DNA from 2 places in the Pelagibacterium flavum genome. Region 1 is predicted to be linked to the other one. Evidence: predicted binding sites of a transcription regulator. Region 1 holds the regulator's gene; the other holds the start of a gene.
The links. The regulator PhoB, encoded in region 1, activates phosphate uptake and scavenging genes when phosphate is short. The targets are predictions, from matches to a motif close to TGTCATNNANCTGTCAT.
Positions count from the first base shown of each region.

Region 2: a site for PhoB is predicted at 2,415-2,431, ahead of OF122_RS04335 (YdcH family protein). Genes of this name have one in related genera too.

Region 1 is NZ_CP107716.1:3,332,783-3,340,623, reverse strand. It holds gene pstC (phosphate ABC transporter permease subunit PstC) at 1-286, shown strand, start outside; gene pstA (phosphate ABC transporter permease PstA) at 297-1,583, shown strand; gene pstB (phosphate ABC transporter ATP-binding protein PstB) at 1,604-2,431, shown strand; gene phoU (phosphate signaling complex protein PhoU) at 2,445-3,152, shown strand; gene phoB (phosphate regulon transcriptional regulator PhoB) at 3,156-3,854, shown strand; gene OF122_RS16790 (UbiA family prenyltransferase) at 4,095-5,576, shown strand; gene OF122_RS16785 (GtrA family protein) at 5,573-6,010, shown strand; gene OF122_RS16780 (ABC transporter ATP-binding protein) at 6,063-7,790, shown strand; gene OF122_RS16775 (glycosyltransferase family 39 protein) at 7,815-7,841, opposite strand, start outside.
Region 2 is NZ_CP107716.1:865,513-873,353, forward strand. It holds gene OF122_RS04320 (AI-2E family transporter) at 1-1,224, shown strand, start outside; gene OF122_RS04325 (siderophore-interacting protein) at 1,239-2,051, opposite strand; gene OF122_RS04330 (YdcH family protein) at 2,123-2,338, opposite strand; gene OF122_RS04335 (YdcH family protein) at 2,453-2,629, shown strand; gene OF122_RS04340 (sulfite exporter TauE/SafE family protein) at 2,699-3,448, opposite strand; gene OF122_RS04345 (DUF1013 domain-containing protein) at 3,612-4,343, opposite strand; gene OF122_RS04350 (alpha/beta hydrolase) at 4,464-5,375, opposite strand; gene OF122_RS04355 (NAD(P)H-quinone oxidoreductase) at 5,477-6,496, opposite strand; gene OF122_RS04360 (DUF1192 domain-containing protein) at 6,554-6,736, shown strand; gene rcdA (protease adaptor protein RcdA) at 7,095-7,604, shown strand; gene rpmE (50S ribosomal protein L31) at 7,675-7,841, opposite strand, start outside.

The sequences.
Region 1 (7,841 bases):
GCCGGGGATCATGGGCGGCGTCCTGCTGGCCCTGTCACGCGCCATCGGTGAAACGATGATCGTGGTCATGGCCGCCGGCCTGATCGCCACGCTCAATGTCAATCCCCTCGACTCGGTAACCACCGTGACCGTGCAGATCGTAACACTGCTCATCGGGGACACCGCTTTCGATAGTCCCAAGACCCTGGCCGCGTTTGCGCTCGGTCTGGTGCTCTTCATCGTGACGCTCTGTCTCAACGTCGTCGCTCTGACGATCGTGCGCAAATATCGCGAACAGTATGACTGAGGACCGCAACATGGCCGATATCGCAGCTCCCTCCGTCACAGTGATCAGCCCGGATCAAAGGGCTGCGCAACGTCGCCGCCGATACGCGGCAGAGGCGCGGTTGCGCCTCTATGGCATAGCCGCCATTTCCACGGCGATCGGGTTGCTTGGTATCCTGCTATTCACGCTGGTCCTTGGCGGCTATCAGGCCTTCACTCAAACCCATGTCCGCGTGGATTTTCCGATTTCGGCAGAATATGTCGACGCGCAGGATCTGCAGGCCAGCAACTGGCGCGCGGTTACTGCCGAAGCGATCGAAGACCTTTTCCCGGCTATTGAGGATGCAGCGACGCTGCGAACCGCGGGCCAAATCCTGACCAACAACACCCAGTTCCTTGTCCGCGACGCGGTCATGCGCAATCCTGGTGCAGTCGGTCAGACATTGACGCTGGAAATTCCGGCATCGGACCCTTACGACCAGCTCAACAAGGGTGTGATCGATCGCGACCTGCCCGAGAGCAGGCGCCGTGTATCCGACGCACAGATCGAACTGTTCGACCAGCTTGTCGAGCAGGACCGGGTGTCAAGACCGTTCAATTGGGCTCTGTTCTTCAACGCGGACAGCCGGTTCCCTGAGTTGGCCGGGTTGGCTGGGGCCATCACCGGGTCCTTCTACGCCCTGCTCGTATGTTTCGTCATCAGCTTTCCCGCTGGCATTGCTGCGGCGATCTACCTTGAGGAATTCGCGCCCAAGAACCGGGTCACCGACGTGATTGAGGTCAACATCAACAATCTGGCGGCCGTGCCTTCCATCGTCTTCGGGCTCTTGGGGTTGGCGGTCTTCCTGCAGGTTTTCGGTCTGCCCCGTTCAGCACCGCTCGTCGGCGGGTTGGTTCTCGCGCTCATGACGCTGCCCACTATCATCATCGTGACGCGCGCTTCGCTCAAATCGATCCCGCCCTCGATCCGTGAGGCGGCATTGGGGATGGGCGCATCGCGTCATCAGGTCATCATGCACCACGTTCTCCCGCTGGCTCTGCCGGGCATATTGACGGGCACGATCATCGGCCTCGCACAGGCACTCGGAGAAACCGCTCCGCTGCTGCTTATCGGTATGAACGCCTTCATCACAAGCCCTCCGGGCGGCCTGATGGAAGCCTCTACGGCCTTGCCGACTCAGATATTTATCTGGGCCGACAGCCCCGAGCGCGGGTTTGTCGCACGCACCTCCGCGGGTATTCTGGTGCTGCTGGGCTTTCTGATTGCAATGAACGCGATAGCGATATTCCTGCGGCAGCGCTTGCAGCGTACGTGGTAGAAACCAGTTAGGATAGGCAAATGGCGACTTCCGCTCCCTCCCAGACGGCTTCGGCTCATGAGACGATCAGGACACCTGATCCAGAAGGCCGGCGAACCAAGATCAGCGCTCAGGACGTCAATGTATTCTATGGCGCCAAGCAGGCACTGTTCGATGTGTCCATCGACATTCCCGAAAAGTCGGTATCGGCCTTTATCGGGCCCTCGGGGTGCGGCAAGTCCACGTTCCTGCGCTGTATCAACCGCATGAACGACACCATTGAGGGTTGCAAGGTCACCGGCAATATCGCACTCGATGGCGGCAGCCTCTACGATCCCAGCCTGGACGTGGTCGAACTGCGGGCCCGGATCGGCATGGTATTCCAGAAACCCAACCCGTTCCCCAAGTCGATCTTTGAAAACGTCGCCTACGGCCCCAAAATTCACGGTCTGGCTCGCAACAAGTCCGACCTTGAGGAAATCGTCGTCACCGCTTTGCAAAAGGCAGGACTGTTCGAAGAGGTCAAGGACCGACTTCATTCGCCCGGCACCGGGCTTTCGGGTGGTCAGCAGCAGCGACTTTGCATCGCTCGCGCCATTGCGGTCGGACCTGAAGTCATCCTGATGGACGAGCCCTGTTCGGCCCTCGACCCGATCGCGACCGCGATCATTGAGGAACTGATCGACGAACTGCGTGCCAATTACACCATCGTTATCGTCACCCACTCAATGCAGCAGGCAGCCCGCGTGTCACAAAAGACCGCGTTCTTTCATCTCGGCAAACTGATCGAAGAGGGTCCGACCGAGGAAATCTTCACCAATCCCCGCGAAAAACGCACCCAGGATTACATCACTGGCCGCATCGGGTAGGAGACCCCACGTTATGCCCAATCCTAACGACCATATCGTCACGTCCTACGAGGATGAATTGACCGAACTGGCCCGTTCGATCTCGGAAATGGGTGGGCTGGTGGAAAAGGCGATTTCCAACGCTACCGAAGCCCTGATCCGCTCGGATGCCGAACTCGCCATGGCCACCGTTGCCGCCGACAAGAAGGTCGACGCGATGCAGGCCCATATCGATGAGATGGCTGTGTCGATCATCGCCCGTCGTCAGCCCATGGCGCAGGATCTGCGCCTGGTCATCGCTTCGATCCACGTCGCCAACGATCTCGAACGCATTGGCGACATGGCCAAATCCACGGCCCGTCGCTCGACCCAGTTCGAAGGCATCGGCATGTCGGTTCAGTTCAAGAACGGGCTGCGCCACATGGGCGAACTCGTCCAGCGCCAGGTCAAGCTGGCCCTCGATGCCTTTGCCGCCCGCGACAAGGACATGGCGGTCGATGTGGTCGAGCGCGATACCGATGTCGATGCGCTCTATGTTTCCCTGTTCCGCGAACTCCTCACCTACATGATGGAAGATCCGCGCAACATCACCATGTGTACGCACCTGCTGTTCTGCGGCAAAAATCTTGAGCGGGTGGGCGACCACTCGACCAATATCGCCGAGCAGGCCTATTTCCTCGCGACCGGCAAGATGTTGACCGCCGAGGCCGAGGATTTCACGCGTGAGCAGATCAAGGGCTAGTCTATGACTCCGCAGGTTCTTGTTGTCGAAGACGAAGCCGATCTCGTCGAACTTCTGCGCTACAATCTGGAAGCTGAAGACTTTTCCGTCGCAACCGCTGAAGATGCGGAAGAGGCGATGCTGCGCATTGCCGAAAACACCCCCGACATCATCCTGCTCGACTGGATGCTGCCGGGCACGTCAGGCATCGAAATCTGCCGCCGCATCCGCGCCCGCACCGATACCGCGCGCATCCCCATCATCATGCTCACCGCGCGCGGCGAGGAAGAGGAGCGGGTGCGCGGGCTGGCCACCGGCGCCGACGATTACGTCGTCAAACCCTTCTCGCTTCCCGAGCTCATGGCCCGTATCAACGCCCTGTTGCGCCGGTCCAACCCCCAATTGATCGCCGCTATCTTAAAGGCCGGCGATATCGAACTCGACCGCACCACCCATCGCGTGCGCCGCTCGGGCAAGGAAGTTCATCTCGGGCCCACCGAATACCGCCTGCTCGAATACCTCATGGGCAATCCCGGCCGCGTTTATTCACGCGAGCAACTGCTCGATGGCGTCTGGGGCACCGATGTCTATGTCGACGAGCGCACCGTGGACGTTCATGTCGGCCGGCTGCGCAAGGCCATCAACCGCGGCCGCGCCAAGGATCCGATCCGCACCGTGCGCGGCGCGGGCTATGCGTTCGACGAAAAATTCGTCGCGAACTAGGAGCGCGGTCAGAAAAAGTTGCACACTTTTTCGGTTCGACCGCGCGACAAACTTAGAATTTGTTACAATTTTATTGATCCTGTTTGCGCTTTGTTGAGTCACATCGACAAAGCGTAAATTTTATCGCGCATTTGACTGATTTGCGCGTCGCCCCTGATTAACGCTTATTTGCTGTTTGCTTTGCACCAGCGCTTCGCGCCCGCGATAACGGGGGCGAATTTTGCAAAGCGAGCAGGTACGATGCCCAAATCAGCCATTGCGGTCAAACAAGGCCGCGCCGACCGGAAGCCCCAATCGGGCCTTCTGCCGCTCGTCCTCGACCTCGACAACACCCTGATCCGTACCGATCTGCTGCACGAGACGGTGTTCGCTTATCTCAAGCAGAACCCGTTCGGTCTGTTTGCTCTCATCGTCTGGCTGCTCAAGGGCAAAGCCCATCTCAAGCAGCAACTGGCCGGCCATGTGACCCTCGAGGTCGACGACATCCCGCTCAACGACGACGTCATCGCTTACGCAGAAGCCGAAAAGGCCAAGGGCCGCGAGATCATCCTCGCCACGGCGGCTGATAGCTTTTTGGCCATCCGCATCGCCCGCCGCTTTGCGTTCATCGACAAGACCATGGCGTCCGATGGCATCACCAATCTCAAGGGCGCCATAAAGGCCGGAAAACTGGCCGAAATGTTTCCCGATGGCTTTGTTTATGCCGGCGACAGCGGGGCCGATCTTGCCGTCTGGAAAATCGCAAAAGGCGGCGTTCTGGTCGAAACCACCGGCAGGGTGGGTCGCGCCGCTGCCCGCCTGACACAGATTGAGCACACACTAAAACGCCCCCCGCGCCTCAAGGACTGGGTCAAGCAAGCACGCCTGCATCAATGGGCCAAGAACGCACTGGTCTTCGTGCCGCTCATGCTGGGCGGCCATATGCTCGATCCCACTGCCTGGACCAGCGCGGCCATTGCGTTTCTTGCTCTGGGGATCCTCGCGTCCTCGACCTATCTGCTCAATGACCTCTGGGACATCGCGGATGACCGCCGCCACTGGTCCAAGCGCAACCGGCCGCTGGCGGCTGGCCGCATATCGATTGCGCATGCCGTCGCCGTCATGCCCGTCGCCATGATTGCCGCCTTCGCGCTCGGCGCATTGGTCAATCCCTTGGTCGTGGTAACGCTCGGCGCATATCTTGCCCTGACGGTTGCCTATTCCATGGGCATCAAACGCAAGCCCATCCTCGATGCCTTCACCCTTGCCGTGCTGTTCACCCTGCGGCTGGTGCTCGGCATCGTCGCCGTGGGCGTCATGGCTTCGCCCTGGCTTCTGGTCTTTTCCATGTTCCTGTTTGCCTCGCTCTCGTTTGCCAAGCGCAATACCGAGGTTCAGCGGATGACCGACAATGGCGGCTCGGGCAAAATCAGCGGGCGCGGATATTTCACCACCGATGCGCCCTTCATCATGGCCATGGGCGTATCGAGCGGCATCGGCTCGGTGCTGATCCTGGTTCTCTATCTCACCCAGGACGCGCTGGCTGCCGATTTCTATTCGGATTCGGTCTGGCTGTGGCTCATGCCTGCCGCGCTGTTTCTGTGGATCGGCCGCATCTGGATGCTGAGTTTTCGCGGCGAACTCAACGACGATCCTGTCGCCTTCGCCATGAAGGATCCCAAGAGCCTCATGCTTGCAGCCGGTCTGGCGCTCGGCTTTTTTCTCGCCTGGATCGGCATATGAGCCCACAAGCCTTCCTTAAACTGCCCCAGATCGTGCGCTTCCTTTTGCTCGGCGGTCTGGCGGCGGCGATCAACTGGCTGGTGCGGTTTCCCCTCTCGCTTGTTCTGCCGTTCCCCGCCGCCGTGTTCGTGGCCTATCTCATCGGCATGAGCGCCGGGTTCACGCTTTACCGCGCTTATGTGTTTCCCAATTCCCGCCAGCCCGTGCCATTGCAGGTCACATTGTTTCTCATCGTCAACGCGCTCGGAGCAGTGGTCGTCATGGCGGTTTCTCTGGCCTTGCTCCACCATCTTCTGCCTGCCATCGGCTGGAGCGTGTTGCCCGAGGCCGTGGCGCACGGCACGGCCATTGGCGTGGGGGCTGTTGCAAATTTCTTCGGCCATAAATATCTCAGCTTTCGGGTCACGCCGGATCACGCCGAAAACTTGACTTGACTGGTCTGGTTTCTGCGCGCTAGGTCCGGGCGGTATTGAAAGCGATCCGATCATGTTGCGCCGATTTTTCTCCTATTACGCGCCCTATAAGGGCCTGTTTTTCCTCGATTTCGGCTGCGCGGTCATCGTTGGCCTGCTCGAGCTGAGCTTCCCCGTCGTCGTCCAGCTTTATGTCGATCAATTGCTGCCCAGCCAGAACTGGTTCTGGATTCTCGCCGCCGCAGCGGGTCTTTTGTTCGTTTACATCCTCAATGCGGGTCTGCTCTCGGTCGTCAACTATTGGGGTCACGCCCTGGGCATCGGCATCGAGACCGACATGCGCCGCCAGGCCTTCGATCATCTGCACAAGCTCTCGTTCCGCTATTTCGACAACAAGAAAACCGGACACCTGATCACCCACGTCACCAAGGACCTCGAAGAGGTCGGCGAGATCGCCCATCACGGGCCCGAGGACGTGTTCATCGCGGTGATGACCTTCATCGGCGCCTTCATCATCATGGCGCTGATGAACCTCAAGCTCGCCGCGCTCACCCTGTTCATCGTCCCGGTTGCCGCCTTCCTGATCTTCAAATACGGAAGCGCCATGACCATGACCTGGAAGAGCCTTTATGGCCGGGTCGGCGATTTCAACCAGCGCATCGAGGAATCCATCGGCGGCGTCCGCGCCGTGCGCGCCTTTGCCAACGAGCGTCACGAACGCAAGCTGTTCGAGGGCGACAATCAGAGCTACCGCACCACCAAGCTCAAGGCCTACAAGATCATGACGGCGTCGATCTCGATGTCCTATATGGCCAAGAGTCTCGTGCAGTTGATGGTCATGCTCGCGGGCACCGCGCTCGTAATGTATGGCGAAATGACCTATGGCCAGTTCGTCGGCTTTCTGCTGCTCATCACCGTTCTGTTTCGTCCCATCGACAAGATCATCTCGGTCATCGAAAGCTATCCAAAGGGCATCGCGGGCTTCAAACGCTTCGCCGATCTGATGGACACCGAACCCGACATCGTCGATAGCCCCAGCGCAAGGAAAGTCTCCGATCTCAGGGGCGACATCGTCTTCGACAAGGTCAATTTCGCCTATTCGGACGATCGCCCGATCCTGCGCGACATCACCTTGAGCGTCAAAGCGGGCGAGACCATCGCTCTTGTCGGCCCATCCGGCGCCGGCAAGACAACCATCTGCTCGCTGCTGCCGCGCTTCTACGAAATCGATTCCGGCGCTATCACCATCGATGGCATCGACATCCGCGACATGACCCAGGATTCCCTGCGCAGCCAGATCGGCATCGTCCAGCAGGACGTCTTCATGTTCGGCACCTCGATCCGCGACAACATTGCCTATGGCCGTCTGGGCGCCACCGACGAAGAAATCATGGACGCCGCACGCAGCGCCCAGTTCGACAGCGTCATCGCCCAATTGCCTGAGGGGCTCGACACCATGATCGGCGAGCGCGGCGTCAAACTCTCGGGCGGCCAGAAGCAGCGTCTGGCCATTGCGCGGATATTCCTGAAAAACCCGCCGATCCTCATTCTCGACGAGGCGACCTCGGCCCTCGATACCGAAACCGAAATGCAGATACAGCGCGCTCTGTCAGCGCTTTCGGAAGGCCGCACCACGCTGGTCATCGCCCACCGCCTGGCCACCATCCGCAACGCGGACCGCATCGCCGTCGTCGCCGACGGCCGCATTGTGGAAGAGGGTGCTCATGATGTTCTGGTCGCAAAGGCGGGCGCCTATGCCCGCCTGCACAACGCTCAGTTTGGTGCCTGGGCGGCTGAATAGCCGACGCTCTTTCTGCTCGGTAGCCTAGGCCGTCAGCCCCAACGCCAGAAA
Region 2 (7,841 bases), 1.5 Mb from region 1:
ATGCCGTTGACGGTGTGCATTGTGGTTATGGCGCGTTATGTGCCGGGCCTGGGCTTTATCGAAACCATACTTGGCAGTGCACCCGTTCTGCTGCCGCAGGAGCGGTTCTACCAACGATTGATCTCTGGAAACGTCGAGGAGGCGATCGAGCTGGCCGACCGGGAGATTGAAAAGGACGGCGTTGCCGCGTTTTACGACGATATCGCGGTTCCGGCCCTGCGGTTGGCCGAAGCCGATATCGCCGGCGATCTTGCCGATCCCTCGCACCGCCACCGAGTCGTTGAAACGCTCGCGGAGGTGCTCGACGACATTGCCGAGGCGGCGCCCGGAACGGTTGAGGACAGCACGCGGGTTCGGATCTTCGGCGGCAAAACCGAGCTCGATCAAGCCATGGCGTTCATGGTGGCCGAACGGGTGCGGGCCCGCGGCTTTTCTGCTCAGGTGATGGCACCGGTGGCGCTGCGCAAAGAGGGCATCGCCCAAATGGACCTGTCGCAAACAGACGTGGCGTGCCTTTGCTATCTTGGCGAAAAGCCCGACGTCTATGCCCGCTACGCGGCACGCCGTCTCAAGCGGATACGACCGGAAATGGTAGTGGTCGCCGGCTATTTCCATCCCGACTACGACGCTGGACAGCGCGACGGTGGCGCCGACGAGATCGATGTTCTGGCTCATTCAATCGGTCTGGCAGAGCATGCGATCGCGCTGGCGCTGGGCGACAATGACGAACCGGTTGCCGATGATTCGGGGGGCGTTCCACATTTGCGTCTGTCGGCCCGGGCCATTTCGGATCAAGCGGCTGCGGACCCTGACATCGCCCGGTCCTTGCGCCGGCTGGCTCGCTCGGCCAAGACCACGGTGGCAATGGTAACCGTGGTGCCGTTGTCCGATTCAGCCAGAGACGAGCTGAAAAGAAGCCATGCCGAGCATCTGGCTCATGCGGTGCTCGAACGGTCGGGCACATTGATTATCGACGATCTGCAGCATTCGCCCTACGCCCATCTGCGCAGCGTGGTGGAAAGCGGGGTTCGGGCCTATGCGGGTGTGCCCATTCCGCTTGGCGACGGACAATTGGGTGCAGTACTGGCGATTTTTGACCAGGAACCCCGGCTTTACGACGAGGCGCAGATCGATCTGCTCGAAAAGGCCAGCTTGCCGATCACCAGAGAGGTCAGGGATATTCTGGTGCGTCGGGCGGCCGAGGAAAAGGAAGTTATCGACTAGGGTCTTCGTTGCCGTCAGTGGGCGTGGCCGTCGTCGAAGTCCTCGCTTCCAGCCTGCCAGTAGCCGGCCGCCTTGATCCAGTCGGGGTTGTGGCCGCGCTCGCCCACCATATGGCTGCGCACGGCTTTGCTCATGGCGCCTTCGCCGGCAACAAAAACGTAGCCGTCGCCATTGGGCAGATCGAGCCCCTGAACAGCACCAAGCAGCTTGTCGTAATCGCCAGGCGCGGCGCCCTCGCGGCTCAGCCAATGGATTTCGGCCCCTTCGGGGGCGTCAATTTTCTGGATTTCGCTATTGTCGGCAATCTCGATGACGGCGATGGCGCGTGCATCGCGCGGCAATTCCTCGAGCCTGCGGGAAATGGCGGGCAGGGCGGTTTCATCGCCAACCAGCAAATACCAATCGAAATCGCCCCGGACGACGAACGATCCGCGCGGGCCACCCACGCCTATCGTGTCGCCGGGCCGGGCCATCTCCGCCCAGCTCGATGCCGGACCGTCGCCATGCAGCACGAAATCGATGGTCAGGGTGCGCGCTGCGTTGTCATAGTGGCGTGGAGTATAATCGCGGGATTCGGGGCGTTTGCCATCGGGAAAGACCAGCCCGTTTTCCCCTCTTGTCGGCACGGGAAAGTCGGCTGAGCCCTTTTCGGGGAAAAACACCTTGCAATGATCGTCATAGGCGAGGGAGACGAAGCTCTCGAAATCGTCCGAGGTCAGCGTGATCCGCGCCATTTTCGGCGTGATGCGCTCGGATTTGAGGACCTTTGCAACCCTGAATTTGAGTTCATGGCGAACACGTTCGACAATACGGGTATGTTGGGTCATCTCAGATCATCCTCAAAAAGCTCAATGAGGGACGTACAAATGATGATGGAAGAAGTCAACTTAACTTAATGTCACGCGATTATGTCGGGCAGGATGATCCGTTCGATGGCGACGATCCGATCCTTGAGAGCCAGTTTGCGCTTCTTGAGGCGCTGGAGCAGCGTGATGTCGGCCAGTCCGGACGCGGCGAGCGTGTGGATCGCTGCGTCGAGATCGGCGTGTTCCTGGCGTTTGGTGGCCAATTCAAGCCCAAGCCGGGCCTCGGTTTCCTTGTCCAATGGCAGCATAATCGTTTTCCCCCACAGGACCGCACTCCATATCCTTTCTGCCACAGATTTGCCATTGGACAAAGGCCGCAAAGAATGTGACGATACCGTCGTCCAATGATGAAAGGAGTGGCCATGACCTCACAGACTTACATCACTTCCCTGGAGCGGCGGCATCAGGATTTGGAACGAAAGATCAGCGAAGAAATGCGCCATCCGGCTCGCGATGCGCTGCTGATTGCCGCTCTAAAGCGCAAGAAACTTGAACTCAAGGACCAGCTGGTGCGCGTCCAGCACGAGACCGCTCATTAAGGTCCACCCGTAAACTTGCGATTTCTGTGAGGCCACGGCGAAAGCTGCGGCCTTTTTTATTGCCCGGTTTCAGGCGAAAAACGATCCTGTGACTCCGTCATAGATCAGCTTGAGTGCCAGTAGGAAGATCAGGACATAGGCGATCCGGTAAAACAGGCCCGCATCGATGCGCCTGACCAGAAATACGCCCAGCACCATGCCGATGATCGCCACAGGCATGAGATAGATCGCGGCCTGCATGTTGGGGAGCGAAAGCTGGCCGAGCACGAAATAGAACGGAATCTTGCTGGCGTTGACCACGGCAAAGAACACGGCGTTGGTGCCGGCAAAAAGCGTTGGCCGCAGCCGCATGGGCAGCATGTAGATCTGGACCGGCGGGCCGCCGGTGTGGCTGACAAAGCTGGTAAACCCCGCAATGGCGCCCCAGAATGTTCCCCAGGGCCGCGATGGCGGCAGGCCTTCGAGCTTCTTGCGCAGCGGCAGCCATGCATCGAGCACGAAGGCCAGGGTAATCAGGCCGATGGCGAGACGGACCATGGATTCGCTGACGACCGCCGAAAGCGAGAACGCGATCAGCGTGCCGACCATGGCGCCGGGCAATAGAATCCAGAACACTTTCCAATCGACTTCGCGCCGATAGGCGATCAGCGCGATAACGTCCATCGCAATCAGCAGGGGCAGCATCATCCCGGCGGCATCGCGGGCCGGCATTACGAGGGTGAGCAGCGGTACGCCGACGACGCCCAGGCTCGCGACCAGACCCGATTTCGACAGTGCGACAAGAAAGACTGCGAGTGCAGCGACAAGAAAGAACGTCAATTGGAGCTTGGGAATTGGATCAGGAACGGAGCGGCATAGCGCGGGCAAATGCGCTCGATGTCAAGGCCGGCGGCAAGAGCAGCCCTGTGCGTTGGGGGCTCCAAACGAAAAGCGGCCCGCTGCGGTGGGCAGCGGGCCGCTTAAAGCACAACGGCAGGAAAACCTAGTCGCGATCGTCCGCGTCGGCGTCGGCGCCCTTGAGCGATTTGAGCTTGGCAAAGACCGATTCGGCCTCGCGCTCGGCGTCGTAATTGTCCTGAGCGGGCGTGTGTGCTGGCTCTTCGCCTTCCTGGGGCTCGTACTGGGCGCGGTTGAGCGCTTCCTCGGCGGTCATCAGACGTGTGCCTTCGGGTGCATCTTCTGCGATGCCGGCGGTGCGAGCCGCCTTGCGCACTTCCATGTCCAGCTCCATCTGCGAGCAGAGCCCGAGCGTTACCGGGTCCATGGCGGTCAGATTGGCGGCGTTCCAATGGGTATTTTCACGCACCGATTCGATTGTCGACTTGGTGGTGCCCACAAGGCGCATGATCTGGGCGTCCTTGAGTTCGGGATGGTTGCGGACCAGCCATTTGATGGCGTTGGGGCGCTCGTGGCGGCGCGAGGTCGGTGTATAGCGCGGGCCGCGGCGCTTGGGCGCAGCGACCTTGACCTTGGGCTCGGAAACCCGAAGCCTGTAATTTTCGTCGGCTTCGCCCTTGGCGATCTCGTCGCGTGTTATCTGCCCGTTCTGGATCGGATTCACCCCGCGGATGCCGCCGGCTACGTCGCCATCGGCGATGCCCTGGACCTCGAGCGGATGAAGGGTGCAGAAATCGGCGATCTGCTTGAAGGTCAGCCCGGTGTTTTCGACCAGCCAGACGGCGGTCGCCTTGGGCATGAGCAATTGTGTGGCCATGGATAAATCTCTCCTGTGCTGCGGCCCGGCGTTCCTCCGGACCGCCCGCCTCGCCAATCTGGGATGAGGGGGAATTTGACCGTTAATATAGGGGTCAAATGCCTATCATGCAATCAGCAATCACACAGCGCCGGCTTCGAGCGGGTCGGGACTGCCGACCGGTTCGCTTTGCGGGGTCGGCTCGGGCGGATAGCCGTTGATGACGAGATCGAGAATTTCGGCGTCACGCATGCCGCGCAGATTGAGATGGTCGGCGTTTTCGACCGACATGAAAACCCCGTGCGGGGCGAGGGCGAACAGGCGGCGGCCAAGAAAGGCCGGCACGACGGTATCGCGTTCACCATGGATGATGACGATGGTATCGGCCTGGCTTCCCGCAATGCGGCGCGAGGAAAAGAAGGTGTCATGCACCAATTGTCCCGGCAGAAACGGCATGGTGGCCGCGACGACGTCAGGCAGTGAAGAAAAGGGCGCTTCAAGAACAAGGGCCTGGCTCGGATAGCGTTCGGACATGGCAACGGCGACACCGGTTCCCAACGAATGGCCGATAAAGACCAGCCGGCTGCCGGGTGCGTGGGTGCGCGCATAGTCGATGGCCGCCTCGGCGTCGAGCAACAAGCCCTCTTCGCTCGGCGTTCCCGTCGAGCCCGGATATCCGCGATAGGCAAAGGAAAGGACGCCAAAGCCGGCGCCGGCCCATGGCGCACTGCCAAAACGTACCGCCTGGGGCTCAGGTACGCTGCCATTGCCGTGGAATGCAACGATCATCGGGGCGCCTTCCAGCGGAGGCTTGAAATAGGCTTTGAGCCTTTCGCCATCGGCGGTCTCGAGCGTTACGCGTTCGAAATCGGGACCAACCATGGCGGCAAAGGGCAGCGCGTTTACAAAGCGGCGGGGGAAGACCATCTCGCGCTGGAAGGTGTAGGCAACAGCCACAACCAGCAGGTAGAGGATCAGGGAGGCAAGCACGAGGCCGCCGACAAGGCGCAGGGTCGTCTGGTTCATCCAGCCTTCAATCAAGATATCGATCATACCGGTCGCGCCCCCGGACGCTCAAAATCGACACAAGAGAGGTTTCTGGCAAGTGTGGTTGCGATGTTTGACGCAATCGTGACCGATCCGTTGCCAAACCGTCACAAGGGGCTGCGCTCGTGGTCGCCGACCATCAGGACGATCTTGCCGTAGTGGTCGGGCGCTTCCATGGCGCGGTGGGCGTCGGCGGCGCTTTCGAGGGGGAAGGTCATGATGTGGGGGGGAATGATCGTGCCTGCTTCGATGGCCGGCCAGATCCTGGCCCGGAGCGCCTGGGCAAACCGGGCCTTGGTCGCTGCCGATTGGGGGCGCAGGGTCGATCCCGACACGGTAAGGGCGTTCATCAGAATCAGGCCGAGATTGATTTCCGCCTTCGCGCCGCCCCTTATCGCCAGTTGAATGATGTGGCCACCATAGGCGCAGGCCTTTAGATTGCGGTTGGCATAGTCGCCGCCGATGATGTCGATGACGATGTCGGCGCCCCGGCCTTCCGTCAGGGCTCTGGTGCGCTCGACGAAATCCTCGCTGGTGTAATCGATGGTATGGGCTGCGCCCATGGCGCGGGCGTACTCGGCCTTTTGCCCGCTCGAGATCGTTGCGATGGCCGTCGCGCCGAAAAGGCGGCACAGCTGGATGGCACTGGCGCCGATACCGCCCGAGCCGCCATGAACGAGGACGGTCTGACCGGTTGTCAGTCCAGCCCGTTCAATAAGTGTCTGTTGCAGGGTGAAAAAGGTCTCGGGCAACGTTGCCGCTTCGATGTGCGACCAATTCTTGGGTTTGGGCAGCACCTGTCCGGCGGGCACGGCGACATAGGCGGCATAGCCGCCACCGTTGCACAGCGCCACAACCTCATCGCCGGGCGCAAAGCGCGTTTCGCCCTCGCCCAGCGCCGCGATGATGCCGGAGACCTCAAGGCCGGGGAGCGGTGAAGAATCTGCGGGGGGTGGATAGGCGCCCTGCCTCTGGGAGATGTCGGGGCCGTTCACTCCCGCCGCGCAGACGGCAATCAGGACTTCGCCCGGCCCGGGCTTTGGCGTAGGGGCAATTGTGGGCGTGAGAACCTCGGGGCCGCCCGGCGCCGAAATCTCGATCGCCCGCATCTGGTCTGGAATAGTCATGGACGCCATCTTAATCGCGCGCCAGAATGGGCCAAGAGCAAATTTGAGGAGATCAGCATGGAAGACGATGTCGTACGCCGCATGCCGGTCCATGAGGTCGGTATGCCCCTCGAGGCGCTGTCGGTCGATGAACTTCAAGACCGCATCGAAATTCTCAAGGCGGAAATTGCCCGATTGGAAACGGCGATCGAAACCAAGAACGCCAGCCGCAACGCGGCCGATGCTGTGTTCAAGTTCTGAGCCTGCGTGTCGCCAGCCGACCGTGTCGTTGCGGCGACAAGCGATCGTCACTTGCCGGTAAGGTTAAAAAAGCGAGTCTCGTTAAGTAAAATTTTACGAGTCCGGTTTAGGTTTTCATTATCCAGCTTGCGCTGGAGTTTTTCAGAGCGGTTCCTTCCCTCTGTTTGACGCCTCCCTGTTAACTTTCGAGAGCCGTTTGCTTGACGGCTCTTTTTTCTTTTCTGGGGCAGGGCGTGCCTGAACCGGATTGCGTTAAGGCTAGTTGCAACTCGCCGGCGGCCCGTGATGACGGGAGGCCGAAAAGCGCATAGAATGCGCTCCAATTATCCGCTGTGATCGAGGAGTGCCCGTGGACGAGATGAAGTCCCCCAGCGATGCCGTTGCATTGACACCCAGGCTGCTGACGTCGGGAGGATTCGATCTTCTCTATCGCGAGGGCATGGGCCTGATCGAGGAGGTGGCGGCCTATCTCGATGGCGAAGGCCGGGGCGAAAGCAAGGCGCTGAGCCGGGATGCAGCTTTTATCTATGCCACCGAGAGCATGCGACTCACCACGCGGCTCATGCAGCTTGCTTCATGGTTGTTGCTGCAGCGCGCCGTCAACGAGGGCGAGATTTCGCCCGAGCAGGCGCGCAGCGAAAAATCCAAGGTCAAGTTCTCGGCCCTTCCCTCGGATCGGGGCGGTCCGGGCTGGGACGACATACCCGAAACCATGAAGGCCTATATCGCCAAGGGCGACCGCCTGTTCGAGCGTGTGGTGAAATTCGACCGTATCGAGCGCGGCGAGGAATTGCCTGCCGAACCGGAAGGGGAAAATGCACTTTCGGCGCAGATGGACCGGCTCAAGGCGGCGTTTGGCGGGCTCTGATCTGCCCGAAAGACAGACATAAAAAAGCCCGGCGCGATGGCCGGGCTTTTTATTGGCAAGGTCTTGGGTCTTACGAACCCAGGATGCCCTTGAACTTTTCCTTGAAGCGCGACACGCGGCCGCCACGGTCGACGAGCTTGCCCTGACCGCCGGTCCAGGCCGGGTGGGTCGTGGGGTCGATGTCGAGGGTCAGCTTGTCGCCTTCCTTGCCGTAGGTCGAACGGGTCTTGTATTCGG